DNA from 3 places in the Pseudomonas sp. S1(2024) genome. Region 2 is predicted to be linked to each of the others. Evidence: riboswitches for the same ligand, from Rfam matches in the RefSeq annotation. Region 2 holds a riboswitch; each other region holds the start of a gene.
What was found. A riboswitch is a leader RNA that binds a small molecule or an ion and turns the genes downstream of it on or off. The one in region 2 is predicted to bind cobalamin.
Positions count from the first base shown of each region.

Region 1: another riboswitch for cobalamin. It lies ahead of ACLCGK_RS16185 (CbtB domain-containing protein); the one in region 2 lies ahead of cobO (cob(I)yrinic acid a,c-diamide adenosyltransferase).
Region 3: another riboswitch for cobalamin. It lies ahead of ACLCGK_RS28805 (TonB-dependent receptor); the one in region 2 lies ahead of cobO (cob(I)yrinic acid a,c-diamide adenosyltransferase).

Region 1 is NZ_JBKGFP010000060.1:82,202-86,537, forward strand. It holds gene cobM (precorrin-4 C(11)-methyltransferase) at 1-749, opposite strand, end outside; gene ACLCGK_RS16175 (cobalamin biosynthesis protein) at 781-1,167, opposite strand; gene ACLCGK_RS16180 (CbtA family protein) at 1,167-1,853, opposite strand; gene ACLCGK_RS16185 (CbtB domain-containing protein) at 1,863-2,051, opposite strand; cobalamin riboswitch at 2,144-2,367, opposite strand; gene ACLCGK_RS16190 (GNAT family N-acetyltransferase) at 2,451-2,930, opposite strand; gene ACLCGK_RS16195 (LysE family translocator) at 3,064-3,684, shown strand; gene ACLCGK_RS16200 (alpha/beta fold hydrolase) at 3,706-4,336, shown strand, end outside.
Region 2 is NZ_JBKGFP010000125.1:10,282-14,617, forward strand. It holds gene ACLCGK_RS30825 (PQQ-dependent sugar dehydrogenase) at 1-487, opposite strand, end outside; gene ACLCGK_RS30830 (hypothetical protein) at 1,661-2,239, opposite strand; cobalamin riboswitch at 2,407-2,626, shown strand; gene cobO (cob(I)yrinic acid a,c-diamide adenosyltransferase) at 2,747-3,358, shown strand; gene ACLCGK_RS30840 (cobyrinate a,c-diamide synthase) at 3,355-4,336, shown strand, end outside.
Region 3 is NZ_JBKGFP010000107.1:48,371-52,706, forward strand. It holds gene ACLCGK_RS28785 (hypothetical protein) at 1-15, shown strand, start outside; gene ACLCGK_RS28790 (TerC family protein) at 149-901, opposite strand; gene ACLCGK_RS28795 (hypothetical protein) at 931-1,170, opposite strand; gene nhaR (transcriptional activator NhaR) at 1,305-2,198, shown strand; cobalamin riboswitch at 2,233-2,441, shown strand; gene ACLCGK_RS28805 (TonB-dependent receptor) at 2,550-4,336, shown strand, end outside.

The DNA.
Region 1 (4,336 bases), on a different contig from region 2:
TCGCCAGGGCGATACAGGTGGGCGTGCCCGGCGCGATACAAGGCCGATTCGGCAAACGGTGTGTCGCCCAGCACATGGCCCACAAGGATCAGCGCCGTGCGCCGGAAATCCTTGGCCGCGACGCGTTCCACGATATCGCCGAGGGTACCGCGCACCCAGTCCTGGTCCGGCCAGGTGGCACGATGCACCACCGCCACCGGGCAGTGCGTGCCGTAGTGCGGCAGCAGTTCTTCGACGATACGCGACAGGTGCTTGACCCCCAGGTGAATCGCCAGGGTGCTGCCATGGCGCGCCAGGTCGCCCAGCTGCTCGCCGGGCGGCATCGGCGAGCTGTCACCATAGCGGGTGAGGATAACGGTCTGAGCTACCTGGGGCAGGGTCAGTTCGCAGCCGAGCAGGGCGGCGCTGGCCGCTGTAGCGGTGACCCCGGGGATGATCTGGTAATCGATGCCCAGCGTTTGCAGATGGCGGATCTGCTCGCCGATGGCGCCGTACAGGCTGGGGTCGCCACTGTGTACCCGAGCCACATCCTGGCCTTGCTCATGCGCACTGCGCATGGCGGCGATGATCTGCTCCAGGTGCAGTTCGGCACTGTTGATCACGGTCTCGGCCTGGTGGCCCTCGAGCACGGCGGCCGGCACCAGCGAGCCGGCATAGATGATCACCGGGCACTGGCGGATCAGCCGTTGGCCCTTGACCGTGATCAGTTCCGGGTCGCCGGGGCCGGCGCCGATGAAGTAGACCGTCATGGAAAGTCCTTGCAGGAAAGAGGGGAAGCGTTCAACAGGCCAGGGCGAGGGTAGCCGGGCCCAGTACCTTGCGCGTCAGCAGCAACCTGGCGGTGCCAACCCGCTGGCTGGCCAGGGCCAGTGCCGCACTCTCCGCCACGCCCCAGCAGCCACAGTGGGCATGGGCAGCGGCGGAACGGTGGCTGAGTCGGGGTTCGTAGGGTTGCAACTGCGCGGTATCGTACAACACCAAAGGCAGGCCGAGGCGTTCGGCCAGTTGCTGCAAGCCGGGCTCGTCGGCCTTCAGGCTGATGCTGGCGATGCCTTGCAGGTCGGCCAACGCCAGGCCCTGGGTGGCCAGGGCCTGGCGCAGCAAGATTTCCAGCGTATCCGCCGGGCAACCCCGACGACAGCCGAAGCCGGCGTAGAAGGCAGGCATCAGGCCTGGCTGGAGCGCCGGAACAGCCAGGCGCTGAGCAGGCCCAGGGCCAGCCAGAATGCGGCGTTGGTCAGCCAGGAGGCCACTTTGAACTGGGTTTCCAAGGCGGCGGGGGCCAGGCTCTCGTGCACCTCGGGTTGCGGCGCACCGATCACATGGGGAATGACCAGCAGCACAGCGCCCAGCGCCTTCAGCAACCAGTGGCGAGCGAACACCAGCAGGGCCAGGCCCAGCGCGGTGGCACTGGCGGTGCCGATCCACCAGGCCTGGCGTTGCCCCAGGTCGGCTGCGGCAGTACCTGGCAGTTCCGGCGGCAGGCCCAGGGTCGGGGCCAGGCAAAACACGGCGAAGCCGGCCAGGCCCCAGAGTGCGCCGGTGCCGGCTCGCTTGGGTTCACGCAGGCTGTACAGGGCGGTGAGAATCAGGGCGAAGCCGACCGCGACCACCAGGTTGCCGCCGGTGGTGGACAGCACTCGCTGCCAGCCGTCTTCAGGTGCCCAGGCCTCGGCGCTGTGTTCATGCGCTGCCACTTCGCCGGCATGCTCGTGCTCGGCGACGGGGGCCGAGGATTCGTAGGTTTCTGCCTCGAGAATCAGCGGGGCGACCCAAAAGCTCTGCAGCAAGGTCAGCAGCAAGGCCGCCAGCAACCCGCTGAAGCCCGCGGTGCGGGCAATGCGTGTGATCATCGGGCGTACTCAGTGGCAGGGGAATGCGGCGCTGTGGCGGGTGTCGTGGGCGGCGTTGTGCACGGCCTCGATATGCGAAAAGCCGGCGAAGTACACCAGGCACAGGCCCAGCAGGCTGGCGCCGATGGCGATGACGACACGCTGGCTGAGGGTGACGGGGGTGGTAATGCTGTGTTGCTTGGCGCTGGTGACGGGCATGACGCGTTCCTCTGCTTTTTGTGGGCAACGGGCAAGCGCGGCAGCCCCGAGCGTGGCAGCCCAGGGGAATGCAACAGCGCCCGCCCACCGCGGGGTGTTCATGAACGCCAGGCCGGTCTCCGGGCTTGCGAGGAGGAGCCAGGCTCCTGGAAAGCGTCACCTTCCCATGCCGGGGATCAGGCACAGTGGTACAGACGCTTCGCTCGCTTACCGTTGCGGGGGCAGCACCGGCCTTGTCCGGCCCTGCTGGAGGGCCTGTGACGCACCGGTTTCCCGTTTCACCCCCATCGGGGGCACCTGAACGCGAGGCATAAGGAGACCATGGGGCGGGGCTGGCGTCAATTGCCAGAATCGTTTGCGGGCGCTCCGGCTACCCTGTGGGAGGGAACGCGCGCCCGGTCAGCCTCGGGCAAACGCCGCCAGCTTGTCCCCGTCCAGTCGGTAGCGCACCCACTCATCCTGCGCTTCGGCCCCCAGCTTCTGATAGAAGCCGATAGCCGGCTCGTTCCAGTCCAGTACGCTCCATTCCAGCCGTCCGCAATTCTTCGCCACCGCCTCGCGGGCGATATGCCGCAGCAATTGCCGCCCGGCACCGTCGCCGCGCTGCTCGGGCGTTATGTACAGGTCTTCCAGGTAGATGCCGTTGCGGCCGAGCCAGGTCGAGTAGCTGTAGAAATACACGGCAAAGCCGATTGCCCGGCCATCGCGCTCGCACATCAGGCTATGCACGGTGCTGCCCTCGCCAAAAAGGCTGTGCTCGATATCGGCAACGCTCGCGATCACCTCGTGGCGGGCGCGTTCGTACTCTGCCAGCTCGGTGATGAAGGCAAGTATCTGCTCGGCGTCGGCGCGAACGGCAGGACGGATGGTGAGGCTCATGGGACGGCTTCCTTGATCTGATGGTAGCGGTACAGCGATGTGTATCTACACAATTTAGTGAAACTGTATCGGTCGCAGAAGAGGGCGACTCCGTTAGTGTGACAGCACCCATAAAAAAAGTGGATTGCCTGCCATGCTTGCCTCTGCCGACCTGCTGACCGCCTTCGTGCTGTTCGCCTTCGTGTCTTCCATCACTCCTGGCCCCAACAACACCATGCTGCTTGCCTCCGGGGTGAATTTCGGTGTGCGTCGCTCGATCCCGCACGCCCTGGGCATCAGTGTCGGTTTCATGGTGATGGTGCTGGCTGTCGGCCTGGGCCTGGGCGAGGTGTTCAAAGCCTGGCCGGCGCTGTATACGGTATTGCGTTACACCGGTGCCGCCTACCTGCTGTACCTGGCCTGGAAGATCGCCACCTCCGGGCCGGTCGGCACAGCTTCGTCCAGTGCCCGCAAACCGCTGGGCTTCTGGGGAGCGGCGGCATTCCAGTGGGTCAACCCCAAGGCCTGGGTGATGGCAGTCGGGGCAATCACCACCTACACGCCGGCGCAGGGCTATGTGACCAACGTCATTGTCATTGCCGCCTTGTTCGCCCTGGTCAACCTGCCGAGCGTCGGGGTGTGGGTGATGTTCGGCAGCGCCCTGCGCAACTTGTTGCAGAACCCGCGCTGGCTGATGCTGTTCAATGTCCTGATGGCCTTGTTGCTGGTGATTTCACTGTACCCGCTGCTGTTTGTAGAATCAGCGTTTTCCTGACCCCGCGAGTACAGTAAGCCGATGCAGTTGATCCCCTGGTCTCACGAATGCGCCGAAGGCTTCACCCTGCGGGGCTGGCGAACCCCGGCCAGTGGCAAGCCGTTACTGCATTTTCTGCACGGCAACGGCTTCTGCTGCCTGGCCTACCAGCCATTGCTGATGCGCCTGGGCGAACATTTCGACCTGTGGCTCAGCGATGTGCAGGGCCATGGTGACAGCGACCATGGCGGGGTGTTCCGTGGCTGGAACCGGACCGCTGCGCTGGCGGTGGAGGCTTTTGCAGCCGGGCGAGGCGAGTATGGTGACGTACCGCGCTTTGCCGTCGGGCACAGTTTCGGTGGCGTGCTCACCGGCCTGATCCTGGCCAGTGAACCGCAACTGTTCACGCGTGCCGTGCTGCTCGACCCGGTACTGTTCAGCCGGCGCATGCTGGGTGTGATGGGGATGGCAGCCCTGGTCGGCTTGCACCAGCGCCATGCCCTGGCGCGCAAGGCTGCCAGCCGTCGCAGCCACTGGCCCGACCGCGAGGCAGCCCTGGCTTCGCTGCATGGGCGGGGTATCTTCAAGGGGTGGGCCGATGCGGCGCTGCGGGCCTACGTGGAGCATGCCATTGGCGACTGTGGCGAAGCGGTGGTACTCAAGTGCCGGCCCA
Region 2 (4,336 bases):
ACAGGTCCTTGCCGACCAGCGCCATGCCGAACGGTGAGTTGAGCTCTTCGATGAAGGTTGTACGGATTTCAGCCACGCCGTCGTGGTCGGCATCACGTAGCAGGGTAATGCGGTTTGCGCTAGGTACGCCTGCGCCTGCCCGCTTCATCACCTTCTTCATGACCCAGCCGCGCAGGCCCTTGCCATCTTCGGGCTTGGGCGGGGCATTGGTTTCGGCCACCAGGACGTCGCCGTTGGGCAGCAGGTATAGCCAGCGAGGGTGGTCGAGCCCGCTGGCGAACGCTTTCACCTGAGTGCCTGGTGCTGTCTCGGGCTTGGCGTCCTTGGGCCAGCCCACTGCCGGGGCGATATTCACGGTGGGGAGGGTGGTCTTGACCGGAGCAGGCAGCTGGGGGGTTGGGCCACTACCGTCGAGTACATTCAGCAGGGCGGTTTCGCCGCAGGCAGTCAGGCTGGCGGCCAATAACCAAGGCGTCAGGTGTTTCATGGGGCGGCGTCCTCCTAACAGGGCCTATGAATTGAGAGGTCGGTGACATTCGCCAGGTTCCCGGAACCATCCAACTGCCGTTGCCGTTGCCGTTGCCGTTGCCGTTGCCGTTGCCGTTGCCGTTGCCGTTGCTTTTGCTTTTGCTTTTTAAGCGCGCGGTAGTTCAGGCACCGCCGATTGCGACTTCAGGAGGCCGAGCGAAGGGACTGCGGAGGGAGGTGACGGGCATGGATGCCCGTCAAGCGCTGAGGCCCCATGGATGGGGCCTGCAGCGCGTACTCCCGGGAGCAGGCCCGTAGCGAGGGGACCCCGGAGCGCAGCGTAGGGGCCGGATGATAGGAGCCAGCGTTTTTTGGTTACTTTTTGTCGCGTTTGACAAAAAGTGACCCGCCGTAAGGGCGGAAAGGTGAATAAGCGCCACCTTCGAGAATGAATGTTGACCTTGTTGTTGATGCCCACGCTTGAAAGCGAAGAGCGAAGAGCGAAGAGCGAAGAGCGGAAGAGTACTGGTTTTGATCTCGCGCATAGTCCATTTATGATGGCGACGCTGACTCACCTTTTCGCCCTTACGGCGAGTCACTTTTTGTCAAACGCGACAAAAAGTAACCAAAAAACGCTGCGCTCCCATCATCCGGCCCCTCCGCTACGCTACGGGGTTCCCTCGCGCCGGTCTTGCTCCCGGGAGGACGCGCTGCAGGCCCCATCCATGGGGCCTCAGCGCTTGACGGGCATCCATGCCCGTCACCTCCCTCCGCAAGACCTCTGCTCGGCCTCCTGAAGTCGCGAAGATCAAGATCAAGATCAAGATCAAGATCAAGAGCAAGAGCAAGAGCAAGAGCAAGAGCAAGAGCAAGAGCAAGAGCAAGAGCAAGAGCAAGAGCAAGAGCAAGAGCAAGAGCAAGAGCAAGAGCAAAAATCGTCAGAAACCGCAGTCGTGTAATACCAGTAATCGGAACTGGCTCCTCATGAAGGCTGGGCGTGGGGCACCTGCGGTGGCTCGCTTCACTACGACAGGAGACTTAAATAGGGCTCTGTGGGAGCGGGCGCGCCCGCGAACACCGGCGCAGCCGGTGCCAGCCACCGCGCTGGATTCTTCGCGGGCACGCCCGCTCTCACAACGGCCAAGTCGCGCTTGCGAAACGAGTTCCGGTCCCGGCCCGAGCCGAAGTTGCTTCAAGCCTGCTTGAGCAACAACGCCACCCCCGGGAAATACTGCCCCAGTTCGTTGTGCAACTTGCGATAGGCATACGGGAAGTACCAGGCGATGGCACAGGCGGTATGTTTCTGCAGATCGTCGACCAGGTCCTGCAGTTCCTCGGGGCTGGCATGCTGGCCAGCCTTCCACGGGCTGATGAACAGTGCACCAGCTTTCAACTGGCTGGGGTAGGCCACCTGGCGCGCCAGGGCAGTGGTCTGCTGCAGGGCGTCGGCCATGTCCAGCCGAGCGATTCTTGGCCAGCGCTGACTGACACTGAGGTACAGCGCTTCATCGGCACTGCTGATCGACAGGTCGCAGCGCCCTTCGTGTTCACCTTCGTCGCGCTGCTTCTTGCCGGCAAACTGCTGCAGCGCCGCCAGTTCGGCTTGCCAGGCCGCTGCGGCAAGCAGCCCCGTATTGGCGGCAGCGCCATGCCAGTAAGGTGCTTCGGCATCGCCAGCAAACTGGTTGAAGCGGTCAATACAGTCGCCCCAGCGCTCCAGCACCGGAGCAAGAAACTCCAGGCGCGGGTTGTTGATGATCTGGCCTCGCATGCTGCGCTCTCCTGTTGTAGTTGTGATCGCGTTCAGCTGAAAGTGATGGCTATGTGATATCACTGTATTCAGTGTGGCACAACAAGGTGAAATGGCCATTACCCAGGCGGAGCCTGTTCGGCTGCAAAGCGGCCCGCTTCGATTGACGCTCCCGGTCCAACCCTCTAACCTTCGCGCGTGTTTCAGGTGCCCTGCCAGCCCGTCTGGGCAGGGTGAAACTGGGAAGCCGGTAAGTGCCCGCATGGCGCGATTCCGGCGCTGCCCCCGCAACGGTAGGTGAGTCGCGGCCGCGCAGGGCCACTGGGTGCCAGCACCCGGGAAGGCGCGCAGGCCTGGGCCAAGGCCCGCTCACAAGCCCGGAGACCGGCCTGATACTGCCAACGGCATCACGGAGGGTGATGCGCGGTGCACCGTTGCCTACGGCCACGGCCCCTGCGCGTTCTCCGTCTGCCCGCCTTTTATCTGTCGCCGCGCGTTGCCGCGGGCGCCAGCCAGCGGAGAACCCTGATGAGCGAATCCACCGAACGCGACGAACGCCACCTGGCGCGCATGCAGCGCAAGAAGGCGATCATCGACGAACGCATCGCCAATTCCCCCAACGAATGCGGCCTGCTGCTGGTACTGACCGGCAATGGCAAGGGCAAGAGCAGCTCGGCCTTCGGTATGCTCGCGCGCGCACTGGGCCATGGCATGCAATGCGGTGTGGTGCAGTTCATCAAAGGCCGCAACAGCACCGGCGAAGAGCTGTTCTTCCGCCGTTTCCCCGAGCAGGTGCGCTACCACGTGATGGGCGAGGGCTTTACCTGGGAAACCCAGGATCGCCAGCGCGACATCGCCGCCGCCGAAGCCGCCTGGGCCGTTTCGCGCCAGTTGCTGCAAGACCCTGCCGTGCAGTTCGTGGTGCTCGATGAACTGAACATCGCCCTCAAGCACGGCTACCTCGACCTTGACCAGGTGCTGTCCGACATCCAGGCCCGCCCACCGATGCAGCATGTGATCGTCACTGGCCGTGCCGCGAAACCCGAGATGATCGAGCTGGCCGACACCGTGACCGAAATGGGCATGCTCAAGCACGCGTTCCAGGCCGGTATCCGTGCACAGAAGGGCGTGGAACTGTGAGCCAGCCGCGCCAGTGCCCTGCCGTGCTGATCGCGGCGCCGGCCTCTGGTCAGGGCAAGACCACCGTCACCGCCGCCCTGGCCCGCCTGCACCGCAACCTTGGGCGCAAGGTGCGGGTGTTCAAGTGCGGCCCCGACTTTCTCGACCCAATGATCCTTGAGCGGGCCAGCGGCGCGCCGGTGTACCAGCTCGACCTGTGGATGATCGGCGCCGAGGAAAGCCGCCGCCTACTGTGGGAAGCCGCCAGCGAGGCCGACCTGATCCTGATCGAAGGGGTGATGGGGCTGTTCGACGGCACGCCGTCCAGCGCCGACCTGGCGCGTCACTTCGGCGTGCCGGTACTGGCGGTGATAGATGGCACGGCCATGGCCCAGACCTTTGGCGCCCTGGCCCTGGGCCTGGCACGCTACCAGGCGGACCTGCCGTTTGCCGGTGTGTTGGCCAACCGGGTCGGCAGCCTGCGCCACGCGCAACTGCTGGAAGGTAGCCTGACCGAAGGCCTGCGCTGGTATGGCGGCTTGTCCCGCGAGCGCGGTATAGAGCTACCCAGCCGCCACCTGGGGCTGGTCCAGGCCAGCGAGCTGAACGACCTGGACGCTCGTCTGGATGCCGCTGCCGAAGCGCTTGGCGCCAGTTGCGATGCCGCCTTGCCGCCGCCAGTGACCTTTGCCGAACCCGAGCCGCAAGCCAGTGTCGCCTCGTTGACCGGTGTGCGCATTGGCGTGGCGCGGGACGAGGCCTTTGCCTTCACCTATGGCGCCAACCTCGACCTGCTGCGCAACCTGGGCGCGCAGCTGGAGTTTTTCTCGCCGCTGCATGACCGCGAACTACCAGCAGTGGACAGCCTGTATCTGCCGGGCGGTTATCCCGAACTGCACCACCACGCCCTGGCTGCCAACGCGCCGATGAGCGAGGCGATCCGTGCCCATCACGCCCAGGGCAAACCGTTGCTGGCAGAGTGCGGCGGCATGCTGTACC
Region 3 (4,336 bases), on a different contig from region 2:
GCCGGGGTGCACTGACTAAAGATTTTCCCTACCCCCATTCGCGGGCTTGCCCGCTCCCACTGGGGCCGCGTAGCTATCTGGCTGACGCGGCACCTATGGGAGCGGGCAAGCCCGCGAACGGGGCGCGAGCGCCCCGCATTTTTTTACATCAACCTTCAGCCGCCTCACGCTTCAACCGTGCCCGACGGGCCAGGATGTTGAGGATCTCGATTGCCGTCGAGAAGGCCATGGCCGCGTACACATAACCCTTCGGTACATGGGCGCCGAAACCTTCGGCGATCAGCGTCATGCCGATCATGATCAGGAAGCCCAGGGCCAGCATCACCACGGTCGGGTTGTCGTTGATGAAGTTGGCCAACGGGTCGGCGGCCACCATCATGACGATCACGGCAGTGATAACGGCAATGATCATGATAGGCAGGTGCTCGGTCATGCCCACGGCAGTGATGATGCTGTCGACCGAGAAGACGATGTCCAGCAACAGGATCTGGAAGATCGCCGCGGCAAAGCCCAGGGTAACCGTCGACGACACCTTGGCTTCTTCCTTGGCCCCGTGCGGGTCGACGTTCTCGTGGATTTCCTTGGTCGCCTTCCACAGCAGGAACAGGCCACCGGCAATCAGGATCACGTCCTTCCAGGAGAAGGCATTGCCGAATACTTCAAACACCGGGTCCGTCAGCTGGACGATCCAGGCCACCGTGCTGAGCAAGGCCAGGCGCATGACCAGGGCCATGCTGATACCGATACGGCGCGCCTTGGAGCGGTACTCCACCGGCAGCTTGTTGGTCAGGATGGAGATGAAGATCAGGTTGTCGATGCCCAGCACGACTTCCATGGCCACCAGCGTAGCCAGGGCAACCCAGGCGGTAGGGCTAGCGACGAGTTCCAGCAAGTATTCCATTGTTCAAATCCTGCAGCAGCGGTTGGGGGTCAGATTTCCTGGGTGTCTTCTTTGTTGTCGGCGTCCTTGGGCTTTTGCCCTTCGCTGCCGATGGCCTCGCTCAACGCCTGCTGTGCGGCCTTGTTGGTGTCGTCGATGGCCTGCTTGGCCGACTGCGCGGCCTGGTCGAGCATCTGCTGGGCGGATTTCTCGGCCTGCTCGCAACCGGCCAGGGTGAACAGGGCCAAGGCCAGCACCAGCGGCGTGCCGATGGATTTTAGTTGCAGCATGGGTTCCTCGCTTTTCATGTTCCGGCGGCGCACACGGCGCCTGATGGAGTCGCATTCTAAAGAGCGCAACACATCCGGAAAATTCGTATTTTCAGCGGTTATACTTCGGTTTTTACGAATCCGGAACGATACCGATGCTCAACTATCGGCAGTTGCACTACTTCTGGGCCGTGGCCAAGACCGGCAGCATCGCCCGCGCCAGCGAACAGTTGAACCTGACCCCGCAAACCATCAGCGGTCAGATCAGCCTGTTCGAGCAGACCTATGGCCTGGAGCTGTTCCAGCGCGTGGGGCGCCAGCTGGAACTGACCGAAACCGGGCGCCAGACGCTGATCTATGCCGAGCAGATGTTCCAGCTGGGAAGCGAGCTGGAGGCCATGCTGCGGGCCGGCCCGCAGGAGCAGATCCTGTTCCGCGTGGGCGTGGCGGACGTGGTACCCAAGTCCATCGTCTACCGCCTGCTGGCACCGACCATGGAGCTGGACGACGTGCTGCGTATCAACTGCCGCGAAGACAAGCTCGAACGGCTGCTGGCCGACCTGGCGATCCAGCGCCTGGACCTGGTGATTTCCGACAGCCCCATGCCCAGCCACCTGGACATCAAGGGTTATAGCCAGAAATTGGGCGAGTGTGGGTTGAGCTTCTTCGCCACCCCGGCGCTGGCACACCGCCTGGAAGGCCCCTTCCCCGCCTGCCTGCAGGATGCGCCATTGCTTATCCCCGGGCAGGAGACCGTGGTACGCAGCCGCCTGCTGCGCTGGCTGGGTGAGCAGCAGGTGCAGCCACGCATCGTGGGCGAGTTCGATGACAGTGCCTTGATGCAGGCATTCGGGCAGTCGGGCAGCGGCATCTTCGTCGCGCCCAGCGTGATCGCCGAGGAGGTGTGCCGCCAATATGGCGTGGAGCTGATCGGGCAGACCGAGGCGGTGCATGAGTCGTTCTATGCCATTTCGGTGGAGCGCAAGGTCAAGCACCCGGGAATCGTGGCGATTACCGAGGGGGCACGACGAGAGTTGTTTCACTGGTAACAGGCAGAATTGACGCCCCCGCGTTTCAATGGTCATATGCCCGCCAGTTTCAGGTGCCCTGCGCCGCCGCGCGCAGGGTGAAACGGGAAGCCGGTGCGTCGTGTTGCCCACGACAAGTCCGGCGCTGCCCCCGCAACGGTAAGCGAGCGAACCCTTCGAGATACCACTGTGCACTTGCATGGGAAGGTGAAGGTTTCATGCCCCTCGCAAGCCCGGAGACCGGCCTGGAGCTTCACTTGGCAACCCGCGGTGGGCGGGCGCAGGCCGGTATCCGTGCGTGCGCCTGCGTGCACGGTGCGCCTTTGCGTGTTTTCCACCGGGATCCATTCATTCCTGCAGTAGTGGAACGACATGTCCCGTATTTTCAAGCTTCACCCCCTGGCGGCCTGCCTGGCCGTTTCCCTGCCGGCCCTGGCCGATGACCTCGAGCGACAACCACTGGCCCTGCCTTCCACGGCCATCACCGGCACGCTCGACAGCCACGCCATCGACCTGGCCACACCGACCCAGGCTGGTTCGCGCCTGGGCCTCAGCGCCCTGGAGACACCGGCCAGCACCAGCAGCATCAGCGCCGAGCAGATCCAGCAGCGCAACAACCTCACCGTGCAGGACGCGGTGACCCGCTCACCGGGCATCAGCTACATCGGCTCCCCGGGCGACGGCGGCACGGGGCTGTCCGCCCGCGGCTTTACCGGGCACGGCTCGGTGATGACTTTGTTCGACGGCGCACGCCTGTACACCGGTGCCGGCACCCAGACGTTCCCGGTCGACCCGTGGATGGTCGAGCGCATCGATGTCATTCGCGGCCCGGCTTCGGTGCTGTATGGCGAAGGCGCCACCGGGGCGGTGGTCAACGTGATCCCGAAAAAGCCGTTTGCCGGCGAGGTACGCAACCACCTGCGCCTGGGCTATGGTTCGTGGGACCGCCAGCAGCTCGGCCTGGACAGCGGCGGCAGCCTCGGTGAGCGCCTGAGCTACCGCCTGGCCCTGAACCAGCAAACCGGTAACGGTTGGGTCGACCGCACCCCGTCACGCAGCCTGGCGCTGAGCGCCGCGCTGCGCTTCGATGCCAGCGACGACCTCAGCTTCACCCTCGCCCACGACCGTGGCGATGCGCAGCCTGCCAACTACTACGGCACCCCGCTGATCGACGGCCACTACCGCAGCAGCCTGCGCAAGAAGAACTACAACGTGCAGGACGACGTGCAGCATTACGTCGATGAATGGACACGCCTGAATACCGACTGGACGTTGAACGATCACCTCAGCGCCAGCAACCAGCTGTACTACATCAAGAGCCGCCGTCACTGGCGCAATGCCGAGGAGTACAGCTGGGATGCAGGGCGCCAGCAGCTGCTGCGCGGCAGCTATCTGCAGATCAAGCACAACCAGGAACAGTTCGGCGACCGACAGGCCTTCACCCTCGACCACAGGCTGTTTGGCCTGGCCAGCAAGACCGTGGTCGGCGCCGAGTACAACAAGGTCCGCTTCAACGTTGACAGCAACGCGCCCTACAACGATGTGGGCGGTGACTACGTCAACCCTTGGCAGCCACAACCGGGTTGGTTCCACAGCGCCTCGCCGCTGCGCCCGCAAACGCTGTCCACCACCCACACCTTTGCCCTGTTTGCCGAAAACCGCCTGCAGTTGAGCGATCGCCTGTCGCTGGTCACCGGCGTGCGCCGCGACCAGAACCACATCGACCAGGAAAAACTGACCACCGACAGCCGCAGCGACCGCAGCCTGCAAGGCGGCAACTGGCGTGCCGGGCTGGTGCTCGCGGTCAGCGACGACCTGTCGCTGTATGGCCAGTACTCCACCAGCGAGGATGGGGTCGACAACCTCATCAGCCTCAGCGCCAACCAGATGCACTACGACCTGACCGAGGCCAGGCAGACCGAAGTGGGCCTGAAGCAGCGCTTCTGGGAAGGGCGTGGCGAATGGACATTGGCGGCCTACCACATCGTCAAGAAGAAGCTGCTGGTGGATGACCCGGTCACCCACGAGAAGCAGCAGGCTGGCCAGCAGACGTCCGACGGCCTGGAGGCAACCCTGGAACTGGCGCTGGCGCACCAGTGGCAGGTGTCGGCCAACGCGGCGATCGTGCGCGCCAGGTATGACGACTTCGACGAAATGGT